3 regions of the Paenibacillus sp. GCM10012306 genome follow, and region 1 is predicted to be linked to each of the others. Evidence: predicted binding sites of a transcription regulator. Region 1 holds the regulator's gene; each other region holds the start of a gene.
What was found. The regulator LexA, encoded in region 1, represses DNA repair genes until DNA is damaged. The targets are predictions, from matches to a motif close to CGAACATATGTTCG.
Positions count from the first base shown of each region.

Region 2: a site for LexA is predicted at 2,140-2,153, ahead of ACFORK_RS02425 (ImmA/IrrE family metallo-endopeptidase). Genes of this name have one in related genera too.
Region 3: a site for LexA is predicted at 2,255-2,268, ahead of ACFORK_RS18495 (DNA polymerase IV). Genes of this name have one in related genera too.

Region 1 covers NZ_JBHRYW010000013.1:194,570-198,721, reverse strand. The annotation lists gene ACFORK_RS24290 (SOS response-associated peptidase) at 1-605, opposite strand, end outside; gene ACFORK_RS24285 (YjcZ family sporulation protein) at 821-928, shown strand; gene ACFORK_RS24280 (sporulation protein YjcZ) at 1,046-1,147, shown strand; gene ACFORK_RS24275 (L,D-transpeptidase) at 1,226-1,564, opposite strand; gene lexA (transcriptional repressor LexA) at 1,818-2,444, opposite strand; gene ACFORK_RS24265 (LysM peptidoglycan-binding domain-containing protein) at 2,773-3,186, shown strand; gene ACFORK_RS24260 (DUF896 domain-containing protein) at 3,297-3,470, shown strand; gene ACFORK_RS24255 (hypothetical protein) at 3,552-4,070, shown strand; gene ACFORK_RS24250 (HAD family hydrolase) at 4,113-4,152, shown strand, end outside.
Region 2 covers NZ_JBHRYW010000001.1:551,706-555,857, forward strand. The annotation lists gene ACFORK_RS02400 (hypothetical protein) at 1-129, shown strand, start outside; partial or broken gene ACFORK_RS02405 (YHYH domain-containing protein) at 213-401, opposite strand; gene ACFORK_RS02410 (hypothetical protein) at 488-733, shown strand; gene ACFORK_RS02415 (hypothetical protein) at 869-1,231, opposite strand; gene ACFORK_RS02420 (hypothetical protein) at 1,327-1,500, opposite strand; gene ACFORK_RS02425 (ImmA/IrrE family metallo-endopeptidase) at 1,609-2,103, opposite strand; gene ACFORK_RS02430 (YjfB family protein) at 2,293-2,469, opposite strand; gene ACFORK_RS02435 (YjcZ family sporulation protein) at 2,664-2,816, shown strand; gene ACFORK_RS02440 (DNA-entry nuclease) at 2,872-3,306, opposite strand; gene ACFORK_RS02445 (hypothetical protein) at 3,442-3,606, shown strand; gene ACFORK_RS02450 (glycosyl hydrolase) at 3,696-4,152, shown strand, end outside.
Region 3 covers NZ_JBHRYW010000008.1:180,310-184,461, reverse strand. The annotation lists gene ACFORK_RS18505 (nucleotidyltransferase domain-containing protein) at 1-56, opposite strand, end outside; gene ACFORK_RS18500 (YhjD family protein) at 446-922, opposite strand; gene ACFORK_RS18495 (DNA polymerase IV) at 919-2,172, opposite strand; partial or broken gene ACFORK_RS18490 (chloramphenicol phosphotransferase CPT family protein) at 2,568-2,695, shown strand; gene ACFORK_RS18485 (hypothetical protein) at 2,791-3,159, opposite strand; gene ACFORK_RS18480 (hypothetical protein) at 3,608-4,141, opposite strand.

The DNA.
Region 1 (4,152 bases):
TATGCTCTCATTTTGGCAGAATCATAAGGCTTAAGCAGCTTTAATAAATTTTGGACATCATGGTTGTCCCGTCCGAGCCAATCGCTTTCGTCTTCCGGTCGCAGAATAACAGGCATACGATCGTGAATTTCAGCCATCAATGAATTAGGTGTGGTCGTGATAATCGTGCAGGTGGCCAGCTTCTCGCCTTTCGGGTCCAGCCATATATCATATAGAGCAGCCATTGAGAAAATACTGCCGTCCCGCATGCCAATTCTCATAGGCTGCTTGCGACCGTCTACCTTTTTCCAGTCATAGTAGCCGTCTGCAGGGATCAGGCACCGCCGAGAGGCAACGAGTTTCTTGAACGAGGCTTTTTCCAATAAAGACTCCCCACGGGCATTGATCATTTTGCTGCCGATCTTATCGTCCTGCGCCCATGATGGAACAAGGCCCCAACGAAGCTCACCGATTCGGTTGCCGGTACCTGTGTGAATCACAGCCGGAATATGCTGCATGGGAGCGGCATTATATCTGGGAGCATAATGAAGGATGCTGGCATCATTCGTAAGATACCTCAGCATTAGTTCTTCTATAGAGACTGTAATGGTATAACGTCCGCACATGATGAGAATCCTCCGAACATTGGTTTGTTACCAGTGTACTATACTTCCCCGATAGAAATAAATAAGATCCATCTTAGTGTGGACCTTCTAAGTCCCCTCAAAGGTAAGCTTTTACCTTCGTCACAGGAGTACATTTCTTTTCCGGTTTGCCCAAACTCAGTAGGATACTGTTACATATTCTGTTCTGTAGTCATTAATCTGAAGGAGGAATTCACATGGGTGCAGAACATTGTGGACCAGTAGTTAGTCCTTTTACGTCAACAGGAACGATTTTGGTGCTTTACATTCTGCTTGTAATCATTTTGAGTATTTGCTGGATCTAATCAAGGGGCCTGGACTATTCGGGCATTAAGTTAGCGGAGAAGAAATCTCCCTTTCCTAAGGGCCGATCTTTTGTCGCTGCAAATCCTGGTGTCTTCATAGAAAAGGAGGAATTACTCATGGGTGAATTTGCTGGAGGATATGGTCTTGGCACATCTACTGCTGCAATCTTGGTTCTCTTCATCTTGTTAGTTATTATCTCTAGATCTTTCTTGCTGTAATTTGAATTATCCCCATGACCAAGCCGCCAGACACCGTCTGACGGCTATTTGCACGTCAAATCATCCAGTACCAGGCGGTTAACGCCGGATAGTCACCCGCGTCCCAATTGGAACCAGCGCAGCAAGTGCCAGTACATCTTGGTTGAACATTCGAATGCATCCGTGCGAGACCAGATGTCCAATGGAGGAGGGGTCATTCGTCCCGTGAATGCCATAATGCAGCTTGGAAAGTCCCATCCAGAACACACCGAATGGACCTCCGGGATTAGGCTGTTTGTTAATGATCGTATATTCTCCCTCTGGTGTTGTGGTTAGCATCGTTCCGATTCCGACAGGGTAACCTCGGACGACAGTATTGTTATCCAGCAAATACAGCATTCGTTGTGTTAAATCGACGACAATTCGGTAATTGGGCATGGGATCAGCACTCCTTTAAATTAGGATATGTGCGGAGCAAGGGTGCCGTTAATCCGAAATCGTGAGTAAAAATAAAAAAAGTGTGGCCCTATCTAAACTCAGAGGATACCTCAGTACTTATTTGACGCAAACTATCGCGATAGTTTTGTTCTGAATTCTTGCTTCTTTATTCGAGTTAGGGAAAAGAGTTTAGACAGAAAAAAGACTGCACCGCTGAACGGAACAGTCTTCTAATAGAGACATTAATGATAGATTAGTGGACATCCCGGAATAATCCGATGACTTTACCCAAAATGCTTACCCGATTCAGGCGAAGTGGCTCATAGGACGGGTTCTCCGGCTGGAGGCGAATATGATCACGTTCCTTATAGAAAGTCTTAACGGTAGCTTCATCATCTTCAGTCATAGCGACAACAATATCACCATTGTCTGCGGTCTGCTGCTGGCGCACAATGACATAATCGCCGTTCATAATGCCAGCATCGATCATACTGTCACCAAGAACAGAAAGCATAAATACCTTGTTGTCACCAACATAATGTGTTGGGAGCGGGAAATAGTCCTCGATGTTCTCTGTTGCGGTGATAGGTACCCCGGCGGTAACCTTCCCTACTACAGGAACGCGAGTGATCGTCTGGGCAAATTGATGGACATTCTCCGAGTCTTCCTGGCCAAGCAGTTCAATGGCACGCGGCTTTGTCGGATCCCGGCGGATCAGGCCTTTCTTCTCAAGGCGGTCCAGATGACCGTGTACCGTGGAGCTGGAGGCGAGGCCTACAGCTTCTCCGATTTCCCGTACGGAAGGAGGATAACCCTTGCTGCGGACTTCGTTACGTATAAATTCCAGGATCGCCAGCTGGCGACTCGAAATCTTTGACATCAGAATCAACCCCATATAGTAATGTTTGGGAAAATTATAACATAGAACTGCCGTTCGCACAAACATAAGTTCTAACGTTATCGATAGTTTAAGAGAAGGGAACAAGGATGAGAACAGGAAGGAGAATGATATCTTCAATAATCGGCCTCTATGTCGAAGGAATACGCAAGAACGGCAAGGGAGATGAGCACATCAAGAGCATTTTTTTCACTCAGAAAGGGGATTTTATAAGAGGGGAACAATTGTTCGAAAATAGTATTGATCAAAACACATGTTCGTGTTATATTGATTTTGCAAGTAAGAACAAGTGTTTGGAGGATGATGAATTATGTTAAAGTACAGTACATACCATAGCATCTATGACAAGGACACAGAAGTTAGCTCTGTAGGACAAACTTTAGGTTCTGGACTAATAAATAGAATTCAAGAAATCACCAATGTGCTATCGAATGGATTAAGTCAGTTGATCAGAACATTTAACTTCTATAAGATCGCTCTTTTTCTGCTGCTGATTGTTGCGGGCTTTACAGTAGTAGGTAATGTGTTTGCTGGACCTGTTAATCTTGCGAAGCAAGAGAAGAGGGTTGTGGTTGAACAAGGAGATACTCTCTGGAGCATCGCTCTTAGATATAAGCCGACCAATATGAAGACAGCTGTATATATAGAAGGAATTAAACGATCGAGCCAATTGACCGACAGCACTATTCATGCAGGAGACGTTTTAACAGTCCCGTTATTTTAACAACTTTATGTTCAGAGATAGGAACATTAGAGAGCTTGCAGGGGGTAAACCTTGACAAGCTCTTTTTCTCATGGCAAAGTTAGAATGAATTTATTAGGGAGGCGAAAATATTGAATATAGATGAATTGATTGCACGAATTAATGAACTGGCACACAAGCAGAAGAACGAGGGTCTGAATGAAGAAGAACTGGCTGAGCGCGCCAAGCTCCGTGAAATTTACTTGGGCAACATTCGCCGCAATTTCCGTGCCCAACTGGACAACATTGAATTCGTAGATAAATAAGCGTTGAACAAGGAGCAGAGGCTTAACATGAACCCTCTGTTTCTTTTCATAGATATTTCAGGATGACTAGGGGGAAGAGACATGGCCCGTTCTTGGGAAAGAATGGTTCAACGCAATTCACAGCAACTCAATAAGCAAAGAAAGAAACAAGGGAAGGATGCCATTCAATCCTCGGCTTCCAGTACAAAGACTAGCGATGTATTCAAGGGGCGCAATATCGTATTGCCCGTTGTTCTCGTTGCACTAGGTGTGCTTTATTGGCTCATCGGTACACTGGATCAAAGTGGAGGAAGCGTCTTCATGCACTGGCTGGGCGTGGGGTTGTACTTGCTGCTGGCAGCTATGCTGTATTTCCGTCGTCCTTACCTGAAGGTAGAGCGGAACAGATTGTCCACTATCAAATTCAACCGCGAACGTTGGCTGCCTGCTACCGATATTGAGAAGATCACAGTTTCTCGCAGTGCTGTCACGATTAAGTATAAAGGCAAACGCACCACGTGGGTGTTCTCCAAGCTGATTAACCGTTATGACACGGCTGCGATGGGCGAACGACTGCAAGAATTCGGTAAGGTCAACAACATTCCGGTAGAGCAATTGTAAACAATAGAGAGCAGTTCACTTCAGGGAGAGGGAGTTACTTAAATGCCGATTACCGCTGTACTTTTTGATTTGGACGATACGC
Region 2 (4,152 bases), on a different contig from region 1:
TGGGCTGCGGGTCTTGTTTCGGGGATGTTTTTCATCGGTTTATCCGAGATCATAGAACAATTACATAAAATTAATTCAAAATTAGGAAAAGAGCCAGAGAAAGACGAGCTACGTTTATTAAGCGATTAATCGGGCCCTGGCAACTCATTTAATTTCATTTACTGAGGTGCCAGAGTTGCACAGAATCAGTGCTTTTTCTTTTTAGATCCACTGCTGTGATAGTGGTACTCTCCTTTTTTCAATCCCCACTTCTCGCAGTTTGTGCGGCAATAGTGACCACCATTTGAATCGGTCCGACCTTGGTGGGCACTGGCCAGCGCAGGTGTGAGTAACAGAATTATTGATAGGGATAGCGGGAGTATTACTTTTTTCACGCGAAAATCCTCCTGATTGAGTAATATTTTAGATATAGTCTAGCAGAACTAGGTAAATATTACTATAATATTAGGAAAATGTTGACAGGAATCAGACAATCTGGTGAAAGCATATGGGTTACATAAAAGCTTTAGAGGTGGATGGTGAGCCCATGCTGCATAATCAGGAGTTTAAAGTATATATTATAACCTCTGGTGATATTCTACGGTTTATTGTCTTGGAGATCGTGGTCGGAACGATGGCGTATTCCATAGCCATGAAGTTGTTTCATAACGTGATTTTGGCGAGCGCGGGAGGCTGGGCAGGAACAGAGGGAATCAAGCGGTTGACGGGTGTTTTAAGAGCAATAGCTAAGTGATGGGGGTGGCTTGTAGAATGCCACAAAATAAGCACCTTGCCGATAAGGCGAGGTGCTTTGATGTAGTCAGGCCTATGTATGGGTAGGATGGACATTGTATGATGTCTGCTTACAGCGTAGTGTCGGTAAAATTAGTTAATCGTAGATTTTCTTATCCAGATACGTGATTAGAAGCTCCGCCAAGGCTCTTAGTTGCCTGGGGTTATTTTCTTGAGATATCGCTTCTTGGATGCGGCTGATTGTGATTTGACTGGCTTTCTCTCTGCTAGCTTCCTGATCTACCGGGGTACCGGTTATATTTGGTTGCAATGTATGGGACACGCTCTCGATCTCCGTAATCGGAACCCAGAGTGATTCTTCCTCCGTCTGTATCTTGATCATTCGGTAGGTCAAGGCTTCCGCTGTGCCCTGCAGGTTCCCGCCATTCAATAAAACGAGGTTGATACGTTCGTTCTTTGCCACTGCAGCTTGCAAGTTCTGACGTACTCCTTTATCCATTAAGTTGCCCCCATAAATTAGTCTGTGTCAATTATACCCATATTATGATTGGTATAACAACCATCAGCCGGAGGCGATCCATGGTCATACAGGTCTTATAGAATTACACCATCTTCCTTGGGTTCTTGCAGCAGAATAGAGAAGGTCTGGGTCTCGTGATCCACTTCAATCGTTTCGATTCCCACAAAATCAGGTATCTCGGGGTGTACTGCATCAACATTGTATTCGGGATGGGACATTAATAAGGCAATGATTTTAGTGGCTTCCATAGGGATTCCTCCAATGAGATCATTCTGCCATGCAACAGGGGGCGGTTAACGGCTTGGTGATTCAGTTATTGGTATTATCCCCGCGAGTCGGACTGAATATCAGTGGGATTAATTTGCTGGGGACATAACCGCAAGCAGTTGGCCTTGAAATATGCGTCTTTGTATTTGATCGATCCGCTGGACAGCCAGTTCATTCGGGACTTGAAACATAGCTGCCAGGTAACGGATGGCCTCTCCACGATGCTCCGGCAATGGCAGGCGCGAGATCATGGAGTATGGCATGGAGGCATACAGAATGAAGCGGTCGGATTCATCCTCCTGATCTTGAGTGAAGATCGCGGGCATCAGCGTACGCCTGCCGGAATGGCGCAGCAGATGGCAGAGAGCGTGAAGAAACTCCAGGCGCTGCATGCTTGCTGGCAGACGGTTATCAATGAACATGCTGTACATTCCGGCGGATGCCTCAACAGCCTTACTTCTAACATCGAGGTAATGAACCCAGATATTCAAGCGCTCTGAAATATACTCAATGGAGATTTGCGAAGGCTGCTTTATCTGGAGTCTGTTGTATAAATCCTCTGTCCATTTTTCCAAAACAGTCATTTGATAGTAAGATTTCACTTTATCCACCTCATTATAGGATCGTATGTTCGTATTATTGACCAAAAGAAAAGCCCGAAGGGCTGTGAAAAAGCAGGAAGGCGGAGAAAGCAGGGGTCTGCTTTCCGCCTGATGCCTTTTGAAATTTTAGAAAAGGGAACTAATGTTCTTGTGAAGACTAGCATAAAACATTCAGACGCGAATATCAAGTGTTTTTCCTAAGTTCGGATGAACGCTTTGTTCAAGCATTTGCACCAGATTCTGGGACTGAGTTTCTGCTTGATCCTTAGCAATACTTAATACTTGTATACCCACGGCCTGGGCCAAGGATGCTTGGCTCATTGAAGTAGATAATGCTGCAATATCCATATCGCACCTCCTCCTATAAGCTATATCGACAGGGATATTCTTTTTTATAAGCAGGCAGGATGCACAACAATTGTTCAGTCAAGGCCTTGATATAATTGTCACGCATTTCTTTACCTGTTGGCCCATACCTTCAGGCGGAATTTCACATATTCTGAGCTGTATTCAATATTCATCATTCTAAGGAGGAAATTTAAATGGGTGCAGGATATGGTTGCGGTTGTGGAAATGTTAGTCCGGTAAATGAAGCTCCTGTCGTCTCTCCGTGTGTAAGTCCTTTTACTTCTACAGGTGCTATTCTGGTTCTCTTCATTCTGTTGGTTATTATCACTAAAGCCTGTTTGTTCTAGGCTAGCCTTATCGGACTGTTCCCCCCCTGGCCTTGGCCGGGCGGGGGTTATTTCATTACTGGAACATAAACTCAACACGAACCCCGTCCGCATATCCTTCCAACTGATTGCCAACCCAACTTCCGGCACCGCGGTTGTCGCTTGGCGATATGTATTTAATATCTGCGCCTTCTCCGCCTTCCTTGCACATCGCCATCGGCCATTCGTCGCGGTCGTAGCCCTTTTTGGTAGGAACGCCCTTTAAAGAGAGGCGGCGGTTATTCTCTGCTTGCTCACGATCGATTGTACATATGGCGGACTCACCTTTTGCAATGGCTTCCTGAATATGCTTGGCTGTCTCTGGATAACGATCCGAGGGAAAGACCAACTGAACAATTTCAGAATCGGATGGGGATGATGGCGGGAACTGTCCGTCCTCTTCATACCAGTAAGAACCTAGAGCTAGCAGTGCAACAATGATGAGACTGCCGATTAATTTACGTAACTTCACTTCTGCTCCTCCTTTTTCTGCGATTCAATCAGTATAGCGTATTTCGAATTATAGCGCGATTCTCTATAATTAGGAGAAGGTGTGGCGTTAGCCACTTATATATGCTTGTAAATCTATGTGATGGAGGGGTTCTTTGTGATGATGACGGGTTTTGGAATCTTTGGTCTGCTGTTTTATTTGTTCTTTTTGGGTTGTGGAGTGTATGCATTTATCCTGTTCATTAAGCTGGCAACTCGCGGGATCAGGGCACTGGATTTGTATATTGCTGACAAAATCGAGCAGAGAAACAGCAGATTCTAAAGACAGGCTCTTTGTTCTGTACATTGGCCGCGTCCTTGTGCAGGGCCTTTTCATACTATGTACCACAAGTACTAGGGTGGTGAGGGCTAGTGGAACAAGGGATGCTATGGCAGCTGTTGGATTCGGCATCACGGCTGGTAAACGATGTACAGTGGCAGACGGCGTTCCGGAATTGGGTCATGACCCCGGCTAATCCGGATTTGACGGCTCCTGCCCGGACGCTTCTGAGGACGTTATATGCTTTGCAAGGCACGGGAATTATTAACGGACAGCATGATTATCTCGAAAGCCCGGATGAATTCAATAACAAGCTGAAGACGACTGGGGGACAGTATGCCGGGCTTCATGGTTATGAACTGGGGGCCATCAACAACCAGTCGCCTGAACTGATCCGCAGCCAAAGAGACGGGGTAGTCGCCAGTGCAATCCGCTGGTATCAATCCGGGGGAATTGTAGCTCTGACCTATCATGCTCATTTGCCTGGAACAGCTCCGGCTTGGTCAAATGTATCTATGAATCTGAGTAATGCAGAATTCGATAAATACG
Region 3 (4,152 bases), on a different contig from region 1:
TGGGATGCAATTTCGTCTAGTAGCGATGATATGTTTAATTGTAAATGAGAGTTCATAGAATCATCCTTCTTTTATTATTTTTTGAAAAGTAGAAGGATATACATCTCTGACGACGTATCTTATATATTATAGTTTTGGAGCTATACATATATCTTGAGTTGTGATCCCCACGATCACAACTCAAACCTTCTATTTTCGGGATTTGGTTGAAGGCTTGAGCGGCTTTGATATGATAGATCCTAATTAAGTTAATTTCTCATATTACTCCTCCTTTCGCCATTTTTATTAGCACTTATATCCCTTGAGTGCTAACTATATCCATTATAAGCATTTGCTTGTCCACATTTCAATAGTTTCTGAGAGCATTTGTTCTGTTTTTTTATAATTGGAATACGCTTAGTAATATTTGTGCCAACTCCTAAGCGGATAAATGCAATTTGATCAATTAAATAGACTGCTCTATTTTTAAATGGGAGAGAATACGAGCTGCGCATTTTGTAAAGTGGACACTGATCTCCGACCGCAGTACTTCTCTGACAATACCAAACTGATCTTCATAACCACGACAAACATAACGATGATAAATAATCCCGTCATGGGTTTCATCGCTAAAAATTTTTATATTTCGTTGTCTTAATTCTCGATTGATCTTGGACAAATCCTTCGTGATGTAATTCATTATGATTTGAATGACCTGTTCGAAAAGTTGCTTAAACAAATGTGTTGAGTTCCGAAGGTCCTGTAAACTCTTGTCACACATGGTCAGCATGTAAGGGAACATAATAGCATCCCGAATCATAGTCAGTTCTTCCGTCGTTATTCTCCCGGTCTGCAGATTTTTATTCCGGTTCTCATATTGTTCCTGATGTTCGGTTAAAAGCATTTTTGATTTCCATCTCTCGTTTCCGTCAAGTTTGCTCATTTGAAATGCCCCCCAATTTGGCCTGCTCGTTCTCGCGCCACACCGGCTTCCAGCAATGAAGAGGCGCGCATAATGGCATCACTGCCGTATCGATCCTTAATATGGTCAGTGGCCCGCTCAATCGCATAAGCAGCGTTCCTGTCTTCAAACAGGGTCAATTGATAAACACTGTCGTCCGAGAGTTGCGTTAACGAAATATGTAGATGGCTAATCGGCAACCCTTTCCAGTGATCAATAAAAAGTTTTTGTGCTGCCTGGGCTACTTCATGCGTGAGGGATGTGGGTTGGTGCAAAGTCATCTGACGACCAAACGACGAAGCCCTTTCTCCATCTGTTTCTACAGCGCCTACAGACACAACCCTGCCTTGATAACCATGCCTGCGCGCCCGCCGGCAAACCTCCACAACTAATTCAAGTAAGACAACTTCAATATCCTCCAAACGCCCATATAAGCTGCTTCTTAAGGCTTTCCCATGACTTATGGATTTGAGAGCGCCTCGAATGGAGGAGACTACGGGACTGGAGTCCTTTCCGTTTGCAATCTGCCAGTAGTACTCCGACTGAATATCCGATTGCTTTCGAAACTCTCTGCGCATTCGTTGCTTAAATTCTCCTAACTCTAAACGAGCAACGTCACCTATGGTTGGCAGACCCATCCGGAGAAAATGCATTGTCATGCGAGAGCCAACCATAAACATTTGGTGGACGGGTAACGGCCATAAATCCCTCTCCATATTCTCGAATCCCAGCTTAAACACACCGTCATTTCTTTTTTTCGCAAAATTATCGGTTGCCATTTTCGCTAGAATTTTTGTAGGGCCAATCCCTACCCTAGACCATACGCCAGTAGATAATTTCACTCGCGACTGTATTAAATGAGCAATTTCATCTTCGGATCCAAAAAGAGCAGTAGAACCTGTTACGTCTAGAAATTGTTCATCAATGCTGTAGGGCTCAACTTGATCGGTTATTGATTCAAAAATCTTTGTAATTAATACGGATATCGTGATATACCGCTGCATTCTGGGGCGTATGACTATCAAATCAGGGCAGAGTACTAAGGCTTCTCCAACTCGCTGAGCTGTTGTTACTCCCTTGGCCTTGGCCATAGGACAGGCCGCTAAAATAATCCCCGATTTACGTGCAGGATCCCCAACAGCTACAGGTTTGTTTTGATATTCTGGATGAGCTGCTTTTTCGATGGAGGCATAAAATGATTGCCCATCCACCAAAAAAATAACTTTAGACATACTTATCACCAGCTTTTAGTAATGGTAATTAGTTATTACGATTATATAATGCGAACACACATTCTGTATACATATTATATACCGAACATACATTCTCTATTCAAGTGTAATTTATGGAATTCGTTCTTTAAGTCCCGACTCTGGACGTTTCATTAAATTAACGAGCAGGATTACTGTAAAGTAGAGTATTAATTTCTTTTGACAAGTGTAACTACTAAAAAATAATGTGATATAATAATATCCCGCAGAGAGTTACAAATAAACTATGTTTTAGGAGTATTCCCCCCTGAGTGACCTTACCCCTTTATTAACTATATCCGGTGCATTTGGTGCAGCTTTTGCTGGTCAATATGTAGCTCATAAACTTCCACGCAATCGTGATATTGAAAACAAAAAACCTCGAAGTAAATACTGAAGAGATGAGTCCAATAGAATGTGCCGAAAAGATATTAAGTTTTATTAAGTCCAATAAGGAATACTCGGTATTTAAGAATTAAGTATAAGAAATGTTTGTGTTTCCTAGATGGTGTATCCATCAGATAACACCATATTCAAGCATTGGCCACAAATTGCGTTTTGACCACAATGTTTACATTAGTGTATAGAGAAAAACCATCCCTAACAATGGAATGGTTTCAAGGAAAAAGGTTCCCATTTATTTGCATTTATTGATTCGCCACAAAAGCAATCTGCTAATGCTTGTGTAAATGGAACAATCATGTCTTTGTTCCAGTCAGCTAACCTGTTATCGTGTATCTCTGTCCATAATCGGTGTTTAGATACCCAGTATGTCAACTCTAAAACACCTGCATCTTCCCCTTGTTTAAGGTGGTAATGTATAGACCCTTTCAACGTTGAACGGGTTGTTTTTTGCGTTATGTTTAACCCATATGTATTTATTATTCCCTCTATTTCTTGTATGACAAAGTCAACATCAAGTGATTTTGTTTGTGGCAGTTTGAAACTTATTATTTCATATTTTATCATGTATTCTATGACCTACCATAAGTGCCAATCTCAACGCCATTGTTCAGGAAAATCTATTCCTGCTTGTTTCAATGCCACATACCATTGACCTTCATGAATGGCTTCATGTTGAATTGCAATACTACATATTTCATCTGGCTCGCCTTGCTTCCTAAACTTATACACGTATTTACGAATCTATCTTTATCTTGTATTCCATACTTCTCAGTAATTTGCCTGTACGTCCATTTATCCTCCTCATGCAAACGTACGGCCTTCTTCCTTACTTCCTCTGTATATAATTTATTTGGTTACTCTCTTTTTCTCCCCCCTAAGTATCACAGATTTCCCATATGGGTTTTTCCAATGTCTACTATAAGGGGGCCCTCACATGGGCTTATTTTTATATTCTTTAGCTAGGTTTTTGTCAGTATAGGTTGAGTGGGTGTTATAAGGTAACAAGAGCTATTTAATCTTTTATAAAGATTTTAGTGTGAATTTTTCGGACTAGATGTTTTAGATTTTCAAGAAAAAGGGTGAATCCTGGAATTTCTTTGGCTAGGAAAAGTGAATTATATACATTATAGTTAAATATAGCAATGAAAAAAATTAACCCTAACAAGTTATATTGCTCACTGAAAATGGTTTCATTACCTGTAACCGCTCCATCTTCAATGAGGAGATTTTTCATTGCAATGATAGCAGTACCTAGCCCTGTTAAGTATAAAATAAGTAAATTAATAGCTCTAAACCAACTAGTGAAGTCCGTAGATTTGCAAAAATAAATACAAAAAATATGTACTATCATAGTTATTATAAAAGCAAGGATAGAAGACATCATGGTTCCATAAACTAAAAATTCGATAGTTTGATTTGAAGAAAAAACAAATATGGATTGTACAAAATCTGTACCATACCAAAAAGAGCAGCCATAAATAAAAATAAACAAGCTAAAGAAAAACAAAGATTTTAACATTACCGAACTAAAACGTTGTGAAATCAATAGTATCCCTC